2 regions of the Streptomyces sp. NPDC127190 genome follow, and region 1 is predicted to be linked to the other one. Evidence: riboswitches for the same ligand, from Rfam matches in the RefSeq annotation. Region 1 holds a riboswitch; the other holds the start of a gene.
What was found. Region 1 has a riboswitch for glycine ahead of gcvP (aminomethyl-transferring glycine dehydrogenase). Riboswitches for the same ligand answer to the same signal wherever they lie in the genome.
Positions count from the first base shown of each region.

Region 2: linked by a shared signal. The riboswitch ahead of gcvT (glycine cleavage system aminomethyltransferase GcvT) and the one ahead of gcvP (aminomethyl-transferring glycine dehydrogenase) in region 1 are both predicted to bind glycine.

Region 1 is NZ_JBHXVE010000013.1:9,738-13,908, reverse strand. Features, by position in the region: gene gcvP (aminomethyl-transferring glycine dehydrogenase) at 1-2,589, opposite strand, end outside; glycine riboswitch at 2,756-2,850, opposite strand; gene ACFVIU_RS20630 (PRC-barrel domain-containing protein) at 2,970-3,341, shown strand; partial or broken gene ACFVIU_RS20625 (DNA polymerase IV) at 3,263-4,171, opposite strand, start outside.
Region 2 is NZ_JBHXVE010000001.1:301,425-305,595, forward strand. Features, by position in the region: gene ACFVIU_RS01330 (enhanced serine sensitivity protein SseB) at 1-576, opposite strand, end outside; gene ACFVIU_RS01335 (AAA family ATPase) at 1,089-1,694, opposite strand; glycine riboswitch at 1,890-1,987, shown strand; gene gcvT (glycine cleavage system aminomethyltransferase GcvT) at 2,144-3,262, shown strand; gene gcvH (glycine cleavage system protein GcvH) at 3,379-3,756, shown strand; gene glyA (serine hydroxymethyltransferase) at 3,771-4,171, shown strand, end outside.

The DNA of each region.
Region 1 (4,171 bases):
GGACTCGGTCGGCTCGATCATCAGGGTGCCGGCGACCGGGAAGGACATGGTCGGCGCGTGGAAGCCGTAGTCGATGAGGCGCTTGGCGACATCGTCGACGCTCACACCGGTCGCCTTGGTCAGCGGCCGCAGGTCGATGATGCACTCGTGCGCGACCAGACCGCCGGGGCCGGTGTACAGCACCGGGTAGTGCGGCTCCAGGCGCTTGGCGACGTAGTTCGCCGACAGCACGGCCACCTGGGTGGCCCGCTTCAGCCCCTCGCCGCCCATCAGGCGGACGTACGCCCAGGAGATCGGCAGGATGCCCGCCGAGCCCCACGGAGCGGCCGAGATCGGACCGACCCCGGTCTCCGGGCCGGCGGCCGGCTGGAGCGGGTGGTTCGGCAGGTACGGCGCCAGGTGCGACCGTACGGCCACCGGGCCGACGCCCGGACCGCCGCCACCGTGCGGGATGCAGAAGGTCTTGTGCAGGTTCAGGTGGGAGACGTCACCGCCGAAGTGGCCCGGCTTGGCGAGGCCGACCAGCGCGTTGAGGTTGGCGCCGTCGACGTACACCTGGCCGCCCGCCTCATGGACCTGGGCGCAGATGTCGGCGACGTGCTCCTCGAACACACCGTGCGTGGACGGGTAGGTGATCATCAGCACGGCCAGCTCGTCGCGGTGCTGCTCGATCTTGGCGCGCAGATCGTCGACGTCGATCTCGCCGTCCTCGGCGGTCTTCACGACGACGACCTTCATGCCGGCCATCACGGCGCTGGCGGCGTTCGTGCCGTGCGCCGAGGACGGGATCAGGCAGACGGTCCGCTGCTCGTCACCGTTGGCCCGGTGGTAACCGCGCACGGCGAGCAGGCCGGCCAGCTCGCCCTGCGAACCGGCGTTCGGCTGGAGCGAGACCTTGTCGTACCCCGTCACCTCGGCGAGACGGTCCTCCAGCTCACGGATGAGCGTGAGGTAGCCCTCCGCCTGCTCGGCCGGGGCGAAGGGGTGCAGCTGGCCGAACTCGGGCCAGGTGACCGGCTCCATCTCGGTGGTCGCGTTGAGCTTCATGGTGCAGGAGCCCAGCGGGATCATGCCGCGGTCGAGCGCGTAGTCGCGGTCGGCCAGCTTGCGCAGGTAGCGCAGCATCGCGGTCTCGGAGCGGTGCTGGTGGAAGACCGGGTGGGCCAGGTAGTCGTCGGTGCGCAGCAGCGCCTCGGGCAGGGCCTCGCCGGCGGCCGCGTCCAGCGCCTCGATGTCGCCCTCGACGCCGAAGGCGGAGAAGACGGCGGCGAGCTGGGCCCGGTTGGTGGTCTCGTCGCAGGCCAGGGAGACATGGTCGGCATCGACCAGACGCAGGTTGACGCCGCCCGCGCGGGCGGCGGCGACGATCTCGGCGGCCTTGCCGGGCACGCGCGCGGTGAGGGTGTCGAAGAAGGCGCCCTGCACCAGCTCGACCCCGCCGGCCGTCAGCCCGGCGGCGAGGACGGAGGCGTAGCGGTGCGTGCGCCGTGCGATGGTCCGCAGCCCCTCCGGCCCGTGGTACACGGCGTACATGCCCGCCATGACCGCGAGCAGCACCTGCGCGGTGCAGATGTTGCTGGTGGCCTTCTCCCGGCGGATGTGCTGCTCACGGGTCTGCAACGCGAGCCGGTAGGCCTTGTTCCCGTCGGCGTCGACGGACACGCCCACCAGCCGGCCCGGCAGGCTGCGGGCGAACTTCTCGCGCACGGCCATGTAGCCGGCGTGCGGGCCGCCGAAGCCCATCGGCACACCGAAGCGCTGGGTGGTGCCGACGGCGATGTCCGCGCCCAGCTCACCCGGCGAGGTCAGCAGGGTCAGGGCGAGCAGGTCGGCGGCGACGGTGACCAGCGCGCCCAGCTCGTGCGCCTGGTCGATGACCGGCTTGATGTCCCGTACGGCACCGGAGGCGCCCGGGTACTGGACCAGCACGCCGTTGATCTCGCGGGCGGCGAGGTCGGCCGGGATGCCCTCGCTGAGGTCGGCGACGACGACCTCGACGCCGGTCGGCTCGGCACGGGTCTCGATGACGGCGATCGTCTGCGGCAGCGCGTCCGCGTCGACGAGGAAGAGACCCTTCTTGTTCTTGCCCATCCGCAGCGACAGCGCCATGGCCTCGGCTGCGGCCGTGCCCTCGTCGAGGAGCGAGGCGCCGGAGGTCGGCAGGCCGGTCAGCTCCGCGACCATGGTCTGGAAGTTCAGCAGGGCCTCGAGGCGCCCCTGGGAGATCTCCGGCTGGTACGGCGTGTAGGCCGTGTACCAGGCCGGGTTCTCCATGACGTTGCGGAGGATGACGGGCGGCGTGAAGGTGCCGTAGTACCCCAGGCCGATCATCGATCCGAGCACCTGGTTGCGGTCCGCCAGGGAGCGCAGCTCGGCGAGCACCTCCGCCTCGGTGCGGGCACCCGGCAGATCGAGCGCATCGGCGTTCTTGATCACATCCGGGACCGCGGCGGCGGTCAGCTCGTCCAGCGAGCCGTAGCCCACCTGCGCGAGCATCTTGGCCCGCGCCTCCTGGTCGGGCCCGATGTGGCGCTGCTCGAAGGGGATGCCCGCTTCGAGTGCGGAGAGCGGAATGCGATGGGCGGTCATGGCGGAGGCCTCCTGGTCTGACGCGACCTTCGAGGGCACCACGGCGCGGGTGCCCGGACGGCCTCCCCCTCTGTCATCTCAACCTGAGAGTTTCACCGGGCACGCCCGGTTTTCACCGTCGGTGAGAGCGGAAGCCGTCGACACCCGCCCTGCTTTCCAGAGTGACCTCGTCCGTGCGGTACGTGAGCCTGAGAGATTCCGGGGAGGATTTGCTCCTTCGGCGCCTCCGACGTGGTCGGAGGACTCTCCCGCACGGGGTCAGCAGCCGCTGTCAGCCTACCAGCGAGGTCAACGCCTGGGCCCTCGAGTGGCCGCCTCGTTGAATGTGCTCTTTTGTAGTGCTTACGGATGAGTTGCGACCAAGTGGAGGGAGAGGGACCGTGCAGACCGACATCGATCCGCGCAACCTGATCGGCCGCAAGGCGTTCGACCGCGATGGCACCAAGATCGGCACCATTGACGAGGTCTACCTCGACGATGCGACGGGCGTGCCCGAGTGGGCGGCCATACGCACCGGCCTGTTCTCCCGGGACGCCTTCGTCCCTCTGGAACCGAGCGAACTGGTCGACGGCTCCCTCCGGGTCCCCTTCGAGCGCGCCCTGATCAGGGACGCCCCCGACTTCGGGGTGGGCCGCCATCTCTCCCCCGAGCAGGAACTCCAGCTCTACCACCACTACGGCCTCGACACATCGCCGCACCCCCCACTTCCGGACCACGACTTCGGCAAGCTGGCGGGCACGGAGGAAACCTGACCCGCCCCACGAAGCCTTGATCCCACCCCGTCCTCGAACTCACCCGGAACCGGGCTGGACCCCGGCCGGACCTACGGGCTGCCGGGTTCCGGGGTCCGGCGCGGAGCCGGCCCGATGGCCACCGTCCGCCGCCGGGACCCCGGCGGGCGGGTCGGCGACGCCCAGCACCAGCGGCAACGGCTCCACCGCCTCCAGTGCGGCGTCCCCGACGAGGAAGGTCCGCACCCGCCCCGGCTCGGACTGCGGCGTCTCGAACCGCACGGTGACCCGCCCCACCCCGCTGCCCTGCACCCAGCCGTACCCGTACTCCGCGTGCCGCACGTCCTGCCCCGGCCGCCACAGCCGCTCCGCGGGCTCCGCGCCCCGCTCCGCCCCCTCGGTCTCCGCCTCGGCCTCGGCACCGTCCGCCTCCCCCTCTTCCTGCCGCTCGCCCTCCTCCGCGGCCCACGCCGCCTGCGCGAACAGATCCTCCTGCGTGTAGTCGGCCAGCCCCGACACGCCCACCCCGAGCAGTCGCACCCCGCCCGTGGTGTCCACCGAGTCCAGCAACCGCGCGGCCGCCTCCCGCACCACCGCCGGATCGTCCGTGGGCCCGCGCAGCGTCTCCGAGCGGGTCAGCGTCGAGAAGTCGTACCGCCGCACCTTCAGCACGATGGTCCGCCCGGACAGCCCGGCCCCGCGCAGCCGCCCCACGCACCGGTCGGCGAGCCGCCGTACCTCCAGACCGATCCGCAGGCGGTCGTGGATGTCGACGTCGTAGGTGTCCTCGACCGACACCGACTTGGCCTCGCGCTCGGCCACCACGGGCCGCTCGTCATGGGCCAGCGCCA
Region 2 (4,171 bases), on a different contig from region 1:
GCGGGCGGTGTGCACGACACCGATCTCGGCGAACTCGGCGGAGGCGGCGGCGAGGAAGTCCACCGGGTCGTCCTGCCAGTCGGGCTCGAAGAGCCGGACGCGGCCGCCGGCGGCGGGGCCGTCGAGCGGGGTACGGCCGCTGCGGCACAGCTCGGCCACCGCCTGCGGCGGCAGCGGGATGCCGACCACCCCGTCGGGGTTCACCACGATGCCGACCTGCGGGGGCAGTCCGCGGGCGAACTCCACGGCGGGGGCGATGGTGTACCCCATGTGGGAGCCGACGACCTGGCGGAACTGTTCCTCCGAGCTGAACACCGGGACGTACACCTGGCCCGCGATCTCGGTCGTGGGCAGATCCAGCGGGCCGCTGTCCGGGCCGCCGCCGGAGGGCAGCGGGATCCACAGGAAGCTGCGGCCGAGCACCTCCACGATCCGGCCGGCCGCCGCGGGGATCCCGAGGGAGGCCGACAGCACCTCCTCGAGTTCGTTGCCGGGCCAACCGCCGTGCGGGTGGGGGTGCGCCTGAGCCGGGAAGCCCGCGGGAATGTCCGCGGGCAGATCCGCCGGGAAGTCCATCTGCCTACCGCCTGCTGGGAACCACTGCTGTGTGCATGAAGGCTAGCGGGTACACCACCCCCGGCCGTCCGCCCGGCGCCAGCCGGTGAAGGGCACGCGGGGCGGTTGCATGCCCGCCCCCGGCAGGGCTGCGCCAGCCGGTGAGGGCCGAGCCGGGGACGGCCCCGCGGCGGTCCGGGCCGGCATCGAGCGGTGAAGGCCAAGCAGCCCACGGCACCCGCAGCCGTCCGACCCGGCGCCAGCCGGTGAAGGCCACGCGCGGGTGCCCGCCCGCAGCCGCCCGGTCCAGCGTCAGCCGGTGCAGGCCACGCGACGCACGGCGCCCCCAGCCGTCCAGCCCGGCCCAACCGGCAAAGGCCACGCGGCGCGGGTGCGTGCCCGCGGCCATCCGGCCCGGCCCCCGCCCGCGAAGACCAACCACGACCGTGCGCGTCCGCCCCCATCCGGCCCGACGCCAGCCGGTGAAGCCCACGCGCGGGTGCCCGCCCGCAGCCGCCCGGTCCGGCGCCAGGTCAGGGGGTGAAGGAGAGGGTGTGCAGGGTGTTTGCCGCGGGGCGGTCCAGGAGGAGGGCTGTGGTGCAGCCGGTGGGGAGTTGGCCGCGTTCGATCGCGTCGAGCAGGCGGGCCGTCGTGCGGCGGTGGCGGCGGAAGGCGTAGCGGGAGACGCCCCGGCCGCGCTCGCGCTGGCCCGCGCGGGCCGTCGCGGGGTCGACGTCGAGCAGCAGCAGATGCAGGGTGCCGCCGCGGCGGCGGGCCTCCCGGGCGAGCCAGCTCCGCACCCAGGCCTGGGTGCCGCAGTCGTGCACGACGACGCCCTCGCCGGTGCGCAGGGCGCGGCGCAGCGCGGCGTAGTGGGCGAGGCGGACCAGGGGGCGGTAGAGGGCGTAGGGGAGGCCGCGGGGCAGCCGGGCGGCGAAGCGGTCGCGGGTGTCCTGCGAGTCGATGCGGCGGCCGGTGACCGTGCGGTGCATGAGGGTGGACTTGCCGCTGCCGGGCAGGCCGGTGAGCACCACCACGTCACGGGGTCCGAAGAGCAGGGTGCGCGGGGTGCGGCCGGCGCGGTCGCGCAGATCGCGCACGGCGCGGATGGTGGCGCTGGTCCGCTGCCGCGGCACCATGACGCCGGTGGCGTACGCGGGGGTCCTGTTCACCGTGATCGTCCTCCCCTGTCGACTCGGTCAACTTCTTTCCCGTCGACCGTAAAGAGAAGGTAATAGGCGGTGGTGGCGGGCGGGTCCGGGTGCTGCCACAGGTCGGTTACAAAAGCGGCCGCGCCGTGCAATGATGTGCGCGCCAACTGCATACCGGCCGCTTGAATCCGCGCGGGAGAGTCCCCAGCCGTCGTCGCTGGGGCGCCGAAGGAGCAAGTCCCTCCCTTGAATCTCTCAGGCCCCGTTACCGCGCGGGCGAGGCACATCTGAAAAGCGGGCCGCTGTGTCAGTGGCTCCACCCAAGGTGCAAGCCCTGATCGTCCCGGTGGCGGTCGTGGCGAACCTCTCAGGTTCCGATGACAGATGGGGAGGAACGTTCCTCGCCCCGTCCGTGTGCCCTGGGAGACGACCGACCGATGAGCAGCACTGAACTCCGTCACACCGCGCTGGATGCCGTGCATCGCGCGCTCGGTGCGACGATGACCGACTTCGCCGGCTGGGACATGCCCCTGCGCTACGGCTCCGAGCGCGACGAGCACCTCGCCGTACGCACCAAGGCCGGCCTCTTCGACCTCTCCCACATGGGCGAGATCACCGTGACCGGCCCGCAGGCGGCCGCCCTGCTGAACTTCGCCCTGGTCGGCAACATCGCCTCCGTCGGCGTCGGCCGCGCCCGCTACACCATGATCTGCCAGGCCGACGGCGGCATCCTGGACGACCTGATCGTCTACCGGCTCGCCGAGACCGAGTACATGGTCGTGGCCAACGCCTCCAACGCCCAGGTGGTGCTGGACGCGCTGACCGAGCGGGCCGCCGGGTTCGACGCCGAGGTGCGCGACGACCGGGACGCCTACGCGCTGATCGCCGTCCAGGGCCCCGAGTCCCCCGGCATCCTGACGTCGCTGACCGACGCCGACCTCGACGGCCTGAAGTACTACGCCGGTCTGCCCGGCACCGTCGCCGGCGTCCCCGCCCTGATCGCCCGCACCGGCTACACCGGCGAGGACGGCTTCGAGCTGTTCGTGAAGCCGGAGCACGCCGTCGAGCTGTGGCAGGCGCTGACCAAGGCGGGCGAGGGCGCCGGCCTGGTGCCGTGCGGTCTGTCCTGCCGGGACACCCTGCGCCTGGAGGCGGGCATGCCGCTGTACGGGCACGAGCTGACCACCGCCCTCACCCCCTTCGACGCCGGGCTCGGCCGGGTGGTGAAGTTCGAGAAGGAGGGTGACTTCGTCGGGCGCGAGGCGCTCACCGAGGCCGCCGCCCGCGCCGAGCAGAACCCGCCCCGGGTGCTCGTCGGCCTGGTCGCCGAGGGCCGCCGGGTGCCGCGCGCCGGATACGCCGTCGTCTCCGGCGGCGAGGTGATCGGCGAGGTCACCTCCGGCGCCCCCTCCCCCACCCTCGGCAAGCCGATCGCCATGGCCTACGTCGACGCGGCGCACGCGGCGCCGGGCACCCCGGGCGTCGGCGTGGACATCCGGGGCACCCACGAGCCGTACGAGGTCGTGGCTCTGCCCTTCTACAAGCGGCAGAAGTAGACACTGGGCCTCGGCACGTCCCCGTGACGTGACCCTGCGCACATTTCCCCGCCCGGCACCAGGTCCGGCAGTCCCCCCTTCATCAGCACTCCCGCATGTACAGGAGAATTCAGGCCATGAGCAACCCCCAGCAGCTTCGCTACAGCAAGGAGCACGAGTGGCTGTCGGACGCCGAGGACGGCGTCTCGACGGTCGGCATCACCGAGCACGCGGCCAACGCGCTCGGCGACGTGGTCTTCGTCCAGCTCCCGGCCGTCGGTGACACCGTGACCGCGGGCGAGTCCTGCGGCGAGCTGGAGTCGACCAAGTCGGTCTCCGACCTGTACGCCCCGGTCACCGGTGAGGTCACCGAGATCAACCAGGACGTCGTGGACGACCCGTCGCTGGTGAACTCCGCTCCCTTCGAGGGCGGCTGGCTGTTCAAGGTGCGTGTGACGGACGAGCCCGAGGCCCTCATGAGCGCCGACGAGTACACCGCCTTCACCGCCGGCTGAGGAGTCGTACCCCGATGACCGTCCTGAACACGTCCCTGCACGAGCTGGACCCGGAGATCGCCGCCGCGGTCGACGCCGAGCTGAGCCGCCAGCAGTCCACGCTGGAGATGATCGCCTCCGAGAACTTCGCGCCGCTCGCGGTGATGGAGGCGCAGGGCTCGGTGCTGACCAACAAGTACGCCGAGGGCTACCCGGGCCGGCGCTACTACGGCGGCTGCGAGCACGTCGACGTCGCCGAGCAGATCGCCATCGACCGGCTCAAGGAGCTGTTCGGCGCCGAGTACGCCAATGTGCAGCCCCACTCCGGCGCCTCCGCGAACCAGGCGGCCCTGTTCGCCCTCGCCCAGCCCGGGGACACCATCCTCGGCCTGGACCTGGCGCACGGCGGCCATCTGACCCACGGCATGCGGCTGAA